One region of the Rahnella sp. BIGb0603 genome, then DNA from elsewhere that is predicted to be linked to it. Evidence: predicted binding sites of a transcription regulator. Region 1 holds the regulator's gene; the other holds the start of a gene.
What was found. The regulator Fur, encoded in region 1, represses iron uptake genes when iron is present. The targets are predictions, from matches to a motif close to ATAATAATGAGAACNACTATCAA.
Positions count from the first base shown of each region.

Region 2: the regulator Fur is predicted to act here: its motif matches at 1,888-1,910, upstream of feoA (ferrous iron transporter A).

Region 1 covers NZ_JANUEX010000001.1:783,144-790,597, reverse strand. Annotated here, with positions in the region: gene nagE (PTS N-acetyl glucosamine transporter subunit IIABC) at 1-56, shown strand, start outside; gene glnS (glutamine--tRNA ligase) at 248-1,918, shown strand; gene M2403_RS03745 (chitoporin ChiP) at 2,387-3,799, shown strand; gene chiQ (ChiQ/YbfN family lipoprotein) at 3,813-4,154, shown strand; gene fur (ferric iron uptake transcriptional regulator) at 4,295-4,750, opposite strand; gene fldA (flavodoxin FldA) at 5,067-5,594, opposite strand; gene M2403_RS03725 (methyl-accepting chemotaxis protein) at 6,005-7,454, shown strand, end outside.
Region 2 covers NZ_JANUEX010000009.1:86,635-94,088, forward strand. Annotated here, with positions in the region: gene M2403_RS20885 (Tex family protein) at 1-1,680, shown strand, start outside; gene feoA (ferrous iron transporter A) at 2,093-2,317, shown strand; gene feoB (Fe(2+) transporter permease subunit FeoB) at 2,411-4,729, shown strand; gene M2403_RS20900 (FeoC-like transcriptional regulator) at 4,738-4,974, shown strand; gene M2403_RS20905 (LysR family transcriptional regulator) at 5,086-6,006, shown strand; gene M2403_RS20910 (hypothetical protein) at 5,986-6,630, opposite strand; gene mdcH (malonate decarboxylase subunit epsilon) at 6,724-7,454, opposite strand, start outside.

The DNA of each region.
Region 1 (7,454 bases):
CCAGCGGTTCAGTCGTAGCCGGTCAGACCAAACTGTTTGAGATTCAGGGTAAATAATTTCCTGACGCTGATTCAGTTGAGTTAAGTCTTAGCGGGAAGAGAGCAATCTCTTCCCGCTTTTTATTGTTTACGGACACGCGGTATGCAGATAACCACTATTTTATGCAAGTAACGGTTGTTTCCCGACGTGGCTTGTTGGAACATAACAGGTTATCTGTAGAGTCAATGTTGCGTAGAGGAATTGCACAATGAGTGAGGCTGAAGCCCGCCCAACAAATTTTATCCGTCAGATTATTGATGAAGATCTGGCGACCGGGAAACACAATACCGTTCATACCCGTTTCCCGCCCGAGCCTAATGGTTATCTGCATATCGGCCATGCGAAGTCTATCTGCCTGAACTTCGGTATTGCGCAAGACTATCAGGGGCAGTGCAACCTGCGTTTTGACGATACCAACCCGGCAAAAGAAGACATCGAATTCGTTGAGTCGATCAAACACGACGTCCAGTGGTTAGGTTTCGACTGGAGCGGTGATATTCACTATTCTTCCGACTACTTCGATCAACTGCACGGCTACGCGCTGGAGCTGATCAACAAAGGTCTGGCTTACGTTGACGAATTGTCTCCGGATGAAATCCGCGAATACCGTGGCTCACTGACGTCTCCGGGCAAAAACAGCCCGTACCGCGATCGCAGCGTAGAAGAAAACATCGCGCTGTTCGAAAAAATGCGCAACGGTGAATTCGCTGAAGGCGCGGCGTGTCTGCGTGCAAAAATCGATATGGCTTCGCCATTCTTCGTGATGCGCGATCCGGTTATCTACCGTATTAAGTTTGCGGAACACCATCAGACTGGCAAAAAATGGTGCATCTACCCGATGTATGATTTCACCCACTGCATTTCCGATGCGCTGGAAGGGATCACCCATTCGTTGTGTACGCTGGAATTCCAGGACAACCGTCGTCTGTATGACTGGGTTCTCGATAACATCACCATCCCTTGCCACCCGCGTCAGTACGAGTTCTCCCGTCTGAATCTTGAATATTCCATCATGTCCAAGCGTAAGCTGAACCTGCTGGTGACGGATAAGATCGTCGAAGGCTGGGATGACCCGCGTATGCCGACCGTTTCAGGCCTGCGTCGCCGTGGTTACACTGCTGCGTCTATCCGTGAATTCTGCCGTCGTATCGGCGTGACCAAGCAAGATAACAATGTCGAAATGATGGCGCTGGAATCCTGTATCCGTGACGATCTGAACGAAAATGCGCCGCGCGCCATGGCTGTCATCAATCCGGTTAAAGTGATCATTGAGAACTTTACCGGTGAAGATGTGCAAATGGTGAAAATGCCTAATCATCCGAGCAAACCGGAGATGGGGACGCGCGAAGTGCCGTTCACCCGTGAGATTTATATCGATCAGGCTGATTTCCGCGAAGAAGCGAACAAGCAATACAAACGTCTGGTGCTGGGCAAAGAAGTTCGTCTGCGCAATGCGTATGTCATCAAAGCGGAACGCATTGAAAAAGATGCCGAAGGCAATGTGACGACGATCTTCTGTTCTTACGATATCGAAACGCTGAGCAAAGATCCGGCCGATGGCCGCAAGGTAAAAGGTGTGATCCACTGGGTTTCTGCGTCTGAAGGCAAACCGGCGGAATTCCGTCTGTATGACCGTCTGTTCAGCGTCGCGAATCCTGGCCAGGCAGAAGATTTCCTGACCACGATCAACCCGGAATCCCTGGTGATCGCGCACGGTTTCGTTGAGCCTTCTCTGGTGGCTGCACAGGCTGAAATCAGCCTGCAGTTTGAACGTGAAGGTTACTTCTGTGCTGACAGCCGCTATTCCAGCGCTGAAAATCTGGTCTTCAACCGTACCGTTGGCCTGCGTGATACCTGGGAATCAAAACCCGTCGCGTAAGTCACCGATGAACGATTGCTAAACGCAGCTCCGGCTGCGTTTTTTTATGTCTGAAATTCACGGAATTTTCTTTTTCATCGCGAATTAATGCGTTTTTCATGTTTGCTTTTTAGGACCTTCCTTTCCGAATATCAGCGTGCTGAAACGTTTAAGTCAATACGGTTTTTACTTAATTATCTGTTTTAGTTATCGATTGTCAGAGTCCACTGATTTAAACCTTCGCATTCCTCGTTTGTAACACTTTTTCATCTTTATGTGCACTTTGTCATACTTCAGCTATCAGGGTTTAATTACCCATTGATAATTCGCGTCGCGAAAAATACTCTTAATCCTGCTTTATACGGTTACGCCTCTGGCGGCCGCTTTTAATACCCGTTTGGGTTTTGCACGTTTTTTTAGTCAAAATGAGGAATTTCTATGCACAAGCACCTTAACAGGGGCAGGGGATCGGCTTACCTGAAACCTGTGATGTACACGCTGGCTGGCACTTTGTTGGGCGGCGGAATGATGTTCCCTGAAGAGGCCAGAGCGGCTGGCTTTATTGATGATTCGACGCTGACCGGCGGTGTGTATTACTGGCAGCGCGAACGCGACCGCAAAGATTTGAACAAAACCAAAGAAGAAACCCGCCCTGACGGCACAAAAGTCACGGTGAATAACCCCGATTACGATAAATACGCCACCAACCTTTCGCACGCGACCGCCAACCTGAACCTTGATTTCTCTTCCGGCTATGCCTGGGACATGTTCGGTATCGACGTCGCCGCATTTACCGCGATCGAATTAGCCGAAGCCAGCGACAGCGGTCATCCGAACGAAATCGCGTTCTCCTCCAAAAACCATGCGTATGACGAAGACTATTCCGGCGATAAAGGTGGCGTCAGCCTCTACAAAGCGGCCGGTAAATTCAAATACGGCGGATTCTGGGGCCATGCTGGTTACATTCAGCCCACCGGACAAACGCTGATCGCCCCGCACTGGAGCTTTATGCCGGGTACCTATCGCGGTGCCGAAGCCGGGTATAAACATGATTTTGGCGATCCGGGCGAACTGAGTTTCTCCTACATGTGGGCAGATGAATACAAATCGCCGTGGCATCTGGAGATGGATGATTTCCGCCAGAACGACAAGAAAACCGGTGTTTCCTATATCCACTCGCTGGGTGCGAAATACGACTTCAAAAATGATCTCGTACTGGAAGCGGCATTCGGTCAGGCAGAAAGTTACGTCGATCAGTACTTCGCCAAAGCGTCGTACAAAATTGATCTGATGGGCAATCCGCTCACCACCAGCTACCAATTCTATGGTGCGGAAGATCGTATCAGCAACCAGAACGATCCGAACAGCCTGTATGACGGTCTGGCCTGGTTGCAGGCACTGACTTTCGGTTACACCACCGGCCAGTTCAACTGGCGTCTGGAAGGGACGATGGTCAAAGCTGAGGGGAATCAGGGTTATTTTTTACAACGCATGACCCCGACGTATTCTTCTTCTAACGGACGTCTTGATGTGTGGTGGGACAACCGTTCTGACTTCAACGCCAACGGCGAAAAAGCGGTGTACGCAGGCGTACTTTACGATCTGGCGAAATGGGATCTGCCGGGCTTCGCAGTGGGCGGTTCTTATGTTTACGCGTGGGATGCCAAACCGAGTACCAATCCAATCTATGATCAGAGCCAGCGCCTGAAAGAAAGTGCCTGGAGCCTTGATGCGCTGTACACCATTCAGGAAGGGCGCGCGAAAGGTACGCTGTTCAAACTGCATTACACCCAGTACGACAACCACTCGGATATCCCGAGCTGGGGCGGCGGGTACGGCAACATTTTCCAGGATGAAAAAGACGTGAAATTCATCGTTATCGCTCCATTCACTATTTTCTGAGGTCGCTATGTCGATGAAAAAATTACTGATGATTGTGGTTTCCTCCGTTGTGCTGGCAGGTTGTGCGCCAACCGCGGATCAGGCTCAGATTTCTCAAACGCGTGAGGCATACAGCGCGTGTATTAATTCGGCAGAAGGCAATCCGGACAAACTGGCCTCCTGTCAGGTATTGCTGAACAAGCTCAAACAGGAAAAAGCCCACCAGAAATTTGCGGAACAGGAAACGGTTCGTGTGGTGGATTATCAGCGCTGTCTGACGGCGCGTAAGACCGGTGACGGGCAGGCGTATGCGGCGGATTGCGGCAAGATCTGGCAGGAAATCAAAGCCAATAACGCACCTAATCCGGTTAACTAAAAGCAGGGATCTGAAACAAGCACCATCATGGAACGCAAAACCCCGGCTTGCCGGGGTTTTGCGTTTTAACTCTCATCCTGGAACACAGACATAAAAAAACCGCCTTTCAGCGGTTAATTTATTCGGACTGACCGTGCAGATTACTGCGCAGGTTTGTCATTGTGCAAAGATTCATCTTCGCGGCAATCGCCCGCTTCACAGTGTCCGTACAGATACAGACTGTGGTTGGTCAGTTTAATACCGTGTTTCTTCGCAATCTCACGCTGACGGCCTTCAATGTATTCGTCGCGGAATTCAATAACGCGGCCGCAATCAAGGCAGATCAGGTGATCATGATGATGTTGCTGAGTCAGTTCGAAAACAGACTTGCCGCCTTCGAAGTTATGACGGGTGACGATACCGGCATCATCAAACTGGTTAAGAACACGGTAAACCGTGGCCAGACCAATTTCTTCGCCCATATCAATCAGTTGCTTATAAAGATCTTCCGCACTAACGTGATGACCTTCCGGCGCTTGCAGCACTTCCAGGATTTTGAGGCGCGGAAGCGTGACTTTTAAGCCGGCTTTCTTCAGTGCGGTGTTGTTGTCAGTCATGCGGATTCAGTCCTGTTACTATGTGCTAATCAAGTTGAGGCATGCAGCCTGTGGCATCGGCGGCACAAAAATTTGTCGTTTAAGGATTCTTCGTTTAAGGGAAGTGTGCCGATTCTCAAAAACGTAGCCTGTTAATAAAGATCACAAAATGCCTGTCACATTCAATAATGCAACGACTTGATCGATAGAAAAAACAGATGAACTCAGTGTACCTTGATACCACCGAAAGTTACAATTTTGTAGCGGTTAAATTGTTAATTTCAGTAATAGTTTGGCCCTTCAATTGTAGAATAAATCCTCAGGGCCAACAGGGTTTTTAGCCAATAATTTCTGAAAGGCTCAGTTCTTCTGTGATCTGTTTGACCCATGCATCAACACGTTCGTTGGTCAGTTCCGGCTGACGATCTTCGTCAATTGCCAGCCCGATGAAGTGCGTATCATCAGCCAGACCTTTTGAAGCTTCGAAGTGATAGCCTTCAGTTGGCCAGTGACCTACGATCACCGCGCCGCGTGGCTCGATGATGTCACGCACGGTACCGAGCGCATCACAGAAGTATTCGGCATAGTCTTCCTGGTCGCCGCAGCCAAACAGCGCAACCAGCTTACCTTCGAAATCTATCTCTTCCAGCGTCGGGAAAAAGTCGTCCCAGTCACACTGCGCTTCACCGTAATACCAGGTTGGAATACCGATCAGCAAAATATCGAATTTTTCCAGATCCTCTTTGCTGCTCTTCGCAATGTCATGCACCTCTGCAACATCTTTACCCAATTGCTTCTGGATCATTTTCGCGATGTTTTCGGTGTTACCTGTATCGGATCCAAAGAAGATACCTACTACGGCCATAAGATTACCTAACCTCTTGTTCTTAATGAAGTGCTCTGCATTGCAGGCAATAATAACGCAGATGATAGCAAACTCGCGCGGCGGAGAATATGTTTCAGCTCGCCTTCTTAACTGGTGAATAAGTTTATCGGGCAATCTTTTTAAGTGTTATCGCCTTCGTGTGCTTTTAATAACCTCAAACTTATTGAGGGCAAAAGCAAAATTAAGAAATAATTCCCGCCACTCCTTAAGTTTGCCCGTTGAACGCCGATAGATGATGCGAGAGGAATCTCAACATAATAAAGAAATCGATGCCCGGAGAGGTGTTCAAACATGTCCGGGGGCAAACGCCTGCTGGCTACCTGTCTTGATTCTCCGCATCCCCGTCAATCCTCAGACCAGAAACAGTCCTGTTTCGAGAGAGGCATATCGTGCAGTTTTTAAAAAATATTACCATCAGGGCCGCATTATTAACGATTCTGGGCATTTTTTGCGTCATGTGGGCGAGTGTGTCTATTTACACCGTCACCTCCCTGAATACGCTGACTCAGAACACCCAAAACAGTACCGAACTGGTCAACAATATGGCGCTGATCAATAAAGGAAATGATCAGTACTTTCGTACCGTGACACGTTTAAGTCGTGCCGTGGGGCAGCTCCAGGCGGATCCGTCAAAAGGGCAGGAAATTTTTGATACGGCAAAACAGTCACTCGATGGTCTGTCACAGGCGCTGGCGAGTTTCAAAACGGCTCCGCATCCGGGATTAGATGAAGCGTCAGTTCAGGAACTGGTCTCCAGTTGGGAAAGTCTGGTCGCGCAAGGCGTTACGCCGTTATATTCAGCGGCCATCGGCAAAAATTTCGATGCCTATAATCAGCTGGCGAACGATACCGTTCCAGCGCTGAGCCGCAATTTTGGTGCCTCAATGACGAAAGTCAGCGGGCAGATTGCGGTCGATTTCGAGGCGGCGCAGACCAAATCAAACCATCTGACTTATTACAGCAAAGTTATTCTGCTGACGGCTTTTTCTCTCGGCCTGCTTATTTTGCTGCTGACCGACCGTTATCTGGTGATGGCACTGGTGAAACCGCTGGATAAAATCCGCGATCATTTCGCCGTAATTGCCAGCGGCGACCTGACGCATTATCTGGAAGAGTTCGGCAAAAACTGCGCGGGTAAACTGATCCCGTTGCTCAACGTTATGCAGTCCAGTCTGGAAAATACCGTTCAGACCATCCGCAACTGTACCAACCACATCTATCAGGGCGCGTCCGAAATCTCTGCCGGGAATAATGATCTGTCTTCCCGAACCGAAGAACAGGCGTCTGCACTGGAAGAAACGGCAGCCAGTATGGAAGAACTGACTGCAACGGTAAAACACAACGCAGACAATGCGCATCACGCGAGCCAGCTGGTGATGGAAGCGTCTTCTACCGCGCAAAAAGGCGGTAACATTGTGGCTGACGTCGTCAGCACCATGAAAGATATCTCCGGCAGCTCGAAGAAAATTGCAGAGATCACCTCGGTTATTAACAGCATTGCCTTCCAGACCAACATTCTGGCGCTGAATGCCGCGGTAGAAGCCGCGCGCGCAGGCGAACAGGGGCGTGGATTCGCGGTGGTTGCCAGTGAAGTCCGAAATCTGGCCCAGCGCAGTGCGCAGGCGGCGAAAGAAATCGAATCACTGATCAGTGAATCCGTTTCCCGCGTCGACAGCGGTTCAAAACTGGTGGAAAACGCCGGTCAGACAATGAACGAAGTGGTGCGTTCAATCACGCATGTCACGGATATTATGGCGGAAATCGCTTCGGCGTCTGATGAGCAAAGCAAAGGCATCAGCCAGGTTGCGGTAGCAGTCACACAAATGGACAGCGTAACGC
Region 2 (7,454 bases), on a different contig from region 1:
CCTTCCCACCGTGCGCTGGCCATGTTCCGCGGCCGCAACGAAGGCGTCTTACAGCTGGCGCTGAATGCCGATCCGCAGCATGACGAACCGCCGAAAGAAAGTTACGCCGAACAAATTATTATCGACCATCTTGGCCTGCGGCTAAACAACGCGCCTGCCGACGTCTGGCGTCGCGCGGTGGTGAACTGGACGTGGCGCATCAAAGTGCTGCTGCACCTCGAAACCGAGCTGATGGGCACAGTGCGTGAACGCGCCGAAGATGAAGCGATTAACGTTTTCGCCCGCAATATGCATGATTTGCTGATGGCCGCACCGGCCGGAATGCGCGCCACCATGGGCCTCGATCCGGGTTTACGTACCGGTGTGAAAGTCGCCGTTGTGGATAACACCGGCAAACTGGTGGATATCGATACCGTTTATCCCCATACCGGTCAGGCAGCGAAAGCGGCACAACAGGTTGCTGCGCTGTGCATCAAACATAATGTCGAACTGGTGGCTATCGGTAACGGTACCGCTTCCCGCGAGACTGAGCGTTTCTTCCTCGAGCTGCAAAAACAGTTCCCGGCGGTAAAAGCGCAGAAAGTGATTGTGAGTGAAGCCGGTGCGTCGGTGTATTCCGCTTCCGAACTGGCGGCGCTGGAATTCCCGGATCTGGATGTTTCCATCCGTGGCGCAGTTTCTATCGCGCGCCGGTTGCAGGATCCGCTGGCGGAACTGGTGAAAATCGACCCGAAATCCATTGGTGTCGGCCAGTATCAGCACGACGTCAGCCAGAGCCTGCTGGCGAAAAAACTCGATACCGTGGTCGAAGACTGCGTGAACGCGGTGGGCGTGGATCTCAATACGGCGTCCGTTCCACTGCTGACCCGCGTGGCCGGTCTGACCCGCATGATGGCGCAGAATATCGTTAACTGGCGCGACGAAAACGGTCAGTTCCGCAACCGTGAACAACTGCTGAAAGTCAGCCGTCTGGGGCCAAAAGCCTTCGAACAGTGCGCGGGCTTCCTGCGTATTAACCACGGCGATAACCCGCTGGACGCTTCAACGGTTCACCCGGAAACCTATCCGGTGGTCGAAAGGATTCTGGCGGCGACGCAGCTGGCGCTGAAAGAGCTGATGGGCGATTCGAATGTGCTGCGCAGCCTGAAAGCCAGCGAATTCACTGACGAGCAGTTCGGCGTACCGACCGTTACTGACATCATCAAAGAGCTGGAAAAACCGGGGCACGATCCGCGTCCTGAGTTCAAAACCGCGACCTTTGCCGATGGCGTGGAAACCATGAATGACCTGATGCCGGGCATGATCCTTGAAGGCTCGGTCACTAACGTCACCAACTTCGGTGCGTTCGTGGATATCGGCGTTCATCAGGACGGACTGGTACACATTTCTTCACTGGCGAACAAATTCGTCGAAGATCCGCACACCGTGGTGAAAGCCGGCGATATCGTTAAAGTCAAAGTGATGGAAGTTGATTTGCAGCGCAAACGTATCGCGCTGACCATGCGTCTGGACGAACAACCGGGTGAAGCGCCTGCACGCCGTTCTGCCGCGCCAGCTTCAGAGTCACGCGACAATCAGAAACGTCATACACCCAACAAACCGGCGGGCCGCAATGCCGCGCCAGCGGGCAATAATGCGATGGCCGATGCGCTGGCCGCCGCGATGGGTAAAAAACGCTAATTTCTACCTTTTCACCTATCAAACGAAAGCCGCTGATAACCAGCGGCTTTTTTTATGTATCTTTTTTCGACACTTTTTAAACTCAATCCTAATGAATCAATCACTGAGGTAAATCAATAAAACAGATGTCCCACAGGCATAGCATAGCCTCGCGGTGGAGATACCCGTGAAGAGGTCAACCTCTTTTCTTTTGTCTCCACATGCGTACTAATTATGATAACTATTCTCGTTTGTACTTCTTTGCGTATTCAATACGCCGTCAGCCAAAGGCTGGCAATTTCGCACCAGGGACAATTTCTGAGCAATTCTTTTTGCCACAATAATCGCAGTTAAGTGAGATCAACGGGCATGGAAGCGCGGCGTAACATTTGTCACGCGGCCCCATAAATGCCTGAACGCTTCGCGAGGAACTATGCAACTTCAATCAAAACGTGCTTACAAAATCACCGGCTTTTCTCATGAAATCAGCCCGGCTTATCGTCAGAAACTGCTGTCTCTCGGTATGCTTCCGGGGTCATTCTTCAACATCATCCGCGTAGCGCCGATGGGCGATCCGGTGCAAATCGAAACCCGCCGCACCAGTCTGGTCGTGCGCAAAAAAGACCTCGACCTGCTCAAGCTTGAGATGCTGGCCTGATTTTTACTGATGAATGCTTTTTGCAAGATTGTTTAGCGCGGCCTCTGAAGGTTTTCCGCGTTTTTTCCCTTTCTCACACGTAGATCTGAACGTATGAAAGCACTGACTATTGGCCTGATTGGAAATCCAAACTCAGGTAAAACGACTCTTTTCAACCAGTTAACCGGTTCACGCCAGCGTGTCGGGAACTGGGCTGGTGTCACCGTCGAACGTAAAGAAGGCCAGTTCGCCACCGCAGATCACCAGATTACGCTGGTCGATTTGCCCGGTACCTATTCGCTGACCACCATTTCCGAACAAACCTCGCTCGATGAGCAAATTGCCTGCCATTACATTCTGAGCGGCGACGCGGATCTGATGATTAACGTCGTGGATGCCTCAAACCTTGAGCGCAATTTATACCTGACACTGCAACTTCTCGAGCTGGGTGTGCCCTGCATCGTCGCACTGAACATGCTCGACATCGCCAAAATCCAGAACATCAATATTGATATCCCGGCGCTGTCTGCACGCCTTGGCTGTCCGGTTATTGCTTTGGTTTCTACCCGCGCCAGTGGTATCAAAGAACTGAAAGCCGCCATCGACGCATTGCCGCAAGTGGCAAAGCTTGAACGCGTGAAATATCATCCGGTGCTGCAACAGGAAGTGGACGTGCTGGCCGCAGAAATGCCGCAGGACATGGCGCTGCAACAGCGTCGCTGGCTGGCTTTGCAAATCCTCGAAGGGGATATTTACAGCCAGACGCACGCAGGTAATGCACAGGGATTATTGCCGCAGGTGAAAGCCCGTCTGGCGGAGCAAAAGCTGGAAGATCCGGCGCTGCTGATTGCTGACGCGCGCTATCAGAGCATTGCGTCGCTGTGCGCGGACGTCAGTAACTCGCACCTCACCGCGCCCAACAAACTGACGCAGGTGTTGGATCGCGTGATCCTCAACCGTTTCCTCGGTGTACCCATCTTCCTGCTGGTGATGTACCTGATGTTCGTGCTGGCGATTAATATCGGCGGCGCGTTGCAACCGATTTTCGACATCGGCTCCGCAGCAATTTTCATTCAGGGGATGCAATGGGTGGGCTTCACCCTGCACTTCCCGCAGTGGCTGACCATTTTCCTTGCTCAGGGCGTCGGTGGTGGTATCAACACCGTGCTCCCGCTGGTGCCGCAAATCGGCATGATGTATCTGTTCCTTTCCTTCCTTGAAGACTCAGGTTATATGGCCCGCGCAGCGTTTGTGATGGACCGCCTGATGCAGTCGCTTGGCCTGCCGGGTAAATCTTTCGTGCCGCTGATTGTCGGTTTCGGCTGTAACGTGCCGTCCATTATGGGTGCCCGTACGCTGGATGCGCCCCGCGAACGTCTGATCACCGTCATGATGGCGCCGTTTATGTCCTGTGGCGCACGACTGGCAATTTTCGCCGTGTTCTCTGCGGCGTTCTTCGGGCAGGACGGCGCGTCCGTCGTCTTCTCACTGTATCTGCTGGGTATTGTCGTCGCCATCCTCACCGGCCTGCTGCTCAAATACACCATCATGCGCGGTGAAGCGTCGCCGTTTGTCATGGAACTGCCGGTGTATCACGTTCCCCATCTGAAAAGTCTGTTACTGCAAACCTGGCAGCGTCTGAAAGGTTTCGTGCTGCGCGCCGGTAAAGTCATTGTGATTGCGAGTATTTTTATCGGCGCACTAAACAGCTTCTCTTTCAGCGGTCAGGCGGTGGATAACATCAATGACTCCGCGCTGGCTTCGGTCAGTAAAGTGCTGACGCCGGTGCTGGCACCGATGGGCGTGCACGCCGATAACTGGCAGGCGACGGTTGGCCTGGTGACCGGCGCGATGGCGAAAGAAGTGGTCGTCGGTACGCTCAATACGCTGTACACCGCAGAACATATCCACAATGAGGAATTCGACGCAGCAAACTTCCATCTGCTCGCTGAACTCGGGGGTGCCGTGAACGAAACGTGGCAGGGCCTGAAAGACACCTTCAGCGTCAGCGTGCTTTCTAACCCGATCGAAGCCAGTAAAGGCGACGGAGAAATGGGTGTCAGTTCGATGGGCGTGATGAGCACAAAATTTGGTACCGCCATTTCGGCTTACAGCTATCTGATTTTCGTGCTGCTGTACGTGCCTTGCGTGTCGGTCATGGGCGCGATTGCCCGCGAAACCAGCCGCAGCTGGATGACGTTCTCAATCTTCTGGGGACTGAACGTGGCGTATTCCCTGGCGACCCTGTTCTATCAGGTGGCTACTTTCAGCAACCATCCGGCGTACAGTTCGGGCGTTATACTTATCGTTTTGCTGTTTAACGCTATCGTTCTTACCTGCCTGCGCAAAGCTCGCAGCCGTGTCAGCGTTCATTTGCAGCCGCGTAATGTTGCGGCCTGTTGCGAACCGGCGACCGGCAACGACTGCCACTAGGAGATACGATGACTACGCTGATTGAGGTTCGTGATTCTCTCGCACTGGCTGGCCGGGCAGATGCCCGCCAGCTTAGCCAGCTACTCAACGCGCCGCGGCCGCTGGTGCAGGCCATGCTCGAACGGTTGGTGGCGATGCGAAAAGCGGAAGCCATCGAAGCCGATGACAGCTGTCTGAGCGGCAGTTGTAAAAGCTGCGCCGACGGCAAAAAATGCCTGACGGTTTCCTATACGCTCATTAATTAAGACACGTCGTCCTCTGACACCGGGCTTTCGCCCTTACTGAATAGTCGCGCTGCGGCTATTCAGTTATCATCGGCAGGCCACAACGGCCATCAAAGCGCCGCAGGAGCCTGCATGATCGACAGTGAAATCACCTTCCGTAAACTTGAAATTTTCCTCGCTTACATGGAAAAGCAGAACATCACCCGCGCAGCCGAACAACTCGGCCTGAGCAGCGTCAGTGTGCATCGCGCCCTGCATTCTCTGGAGGAAGGTTTGCGCTGCCCGTTGTTTATCCATCGCGGACGTAATCTGTTGCCGCTGCCCGCCGCCGAAGCGTTACTGGAACATGCCACGCAGGTGATTGAGCAGATGGAACACGGCATTCAGGCCACGCAGCGCGCCGCGGGTTTTGGCGATAAACGTCTGAAAGTCGGCACGCTGTATTCGCTGACGCTGGAAACCATCCCGCGCCTGATCATGGGGCTGAAACTGCGCAGACCGGAGCTTGAACTGGAACTGGTGATGGGCTCCAATAATGATTTGCTGCAAAAGCTGGAAGACGGCCTGCTGGATGCCATTCTGATTTCGACCAGTGATTCGAGCGTGGATGCCCAGCGCTACGATCAGCTGCCGTTGTTTCAGGACGATATTTTCCTCGCCGCCCCTGCCAGCGCAGAACTGGCCTGCGAAGGCACGGCTGATTTGCGCGATTTTAAGCAGAAAAAATTCGTTTCCCTGGCCGAAGGATTCGCCACTTACCACGGCTTTCAGGAAGCCTTTCAGGTCGCCGGTTTTGAGCCGGACATTGTCACACGGGTAAACGATATTTTTTCAATGCTGAGTCTGGTACAGGCGGGTGTTGGCTACACGCTCATTCCCGGCAGAATGAAAGGTGTGTATGAAAATACGGTGAAACTCCTGCCGCTGGCTGAAGCCTATCAGATGCGTCAGACCATTTCGCTGGTCTTCCCGCACAGCCGCGAGCACGATCCTAATCTTCTCGCCCTCGCCGCTGAAAGCCGGATGTACGCGCTAGCGAGCAGAAAGCGCTGACAGACGCTTGTTGTTTTGCGCAATCAACACGACCGGCCAGTGCGTTTGATCCGGATGGGAACTCCAGATGGCAGATTCCGGAATGCTCACGCCGTCATAACGCATTTTCGAACCGTCATAAGGGTAAAATTGCCCTTTCTCTGTATCGAGTATGAAAACCAATAATCCGGCTGAATCCTGAGCAAGACGCTTCCACAGGGCGCGACCCCCGGTGTAATGATCGTTATCACTCATCAATGTAAGATGCTTTTTTACCACCAGCGTTTCATACAGCAATGTCGCTAAACGGTAATCGCGCATTCCGGAGTTAACCACCACACCTTCCACCTGAAACGCTTTGTCGTCTTCCCAAAACTGACGCACCTCGAGCATTTCATCGCTATTTTCCCTGCGGGCAAGTTCCAGAGTAGCCACCACATGGTGTCGGTTTTCCCCCCGGTTATCGGTTCTGGTTTGTGCTTCGGCAATGGCGATAAATGGAATTTTTTCATCATAGATGACCAACATATCTATGTTGTTGAAACGTATTTCATCAATGACTTCAAACCGTCTGGCCAGAGTGGCCGGACTGTACGATCTTTCAAGCACGATCATTTGCGAATCCCCGCGAATTAAAACTGGCATGATATCCCTTCGTTCAGAGTGGTTAGACATTAGCACGCTGCGCAATTATCAAACAGCGCAACGCGTTTCCCCCCCAACCTATCATGCCTTTAATCAGCGTTCGTTTTCGCGCAGCCGCGCTGCGAGACGTCCCGCAACCTGCATCCCTGACTGGCACAAAGACAGCGCCTCGCCCTGCTCCATCGCGCGTCGGGTGAGGCCAGTCAGCACTGCGCCCGGCGGCATTTCAATCGCCAGCCGCACATCGCGCTGATAAGCCGCAACCATGGCATCACGCCAGTTCACGGTACGCGCCATATTCATCGCCAGATCGTCGGCAATTTTTTCCGGCTGCCAGTACACGCGCCCGGTCGTTCCGCTGAGATAACCGCAGGTCGGGCGGGAAATATGAATCTCTTTAAACGCCTCGACCAGCTTAGCCGCCGGTTCCTCCAGCAGCGCACAATGCGACGGCACGCTGACTGCCAGCTGATGGGTTTTCTGCGCGCCGAGCCCTTTGGCGAGCTGCATAACCTGCGCCATCGCGTCGTCACGACCAGCAATCACCAGCTGGTCTTCGGCATTGATATTGGCGAGATATACCGGGGATTCGGCGCTGTTGACCTGCGCTACCAGCGCTTCAATCTGGCTTTGCTGCAAACCGGTAATGGCGGAAAGGCCAAAGCCCTGCGGATAAGCCTGCTGCATCAGTTCACCACGCAGGGCGACCAGCCGGACGGCATCCTCAAAACCGAGCGCACCGGCAATCACCGCGGCGGGGAATGCGCCAATCGACAGTCCGCTGCAAAAATCTGCCTCAATACCTTCGGCCTGACACTGCTTCG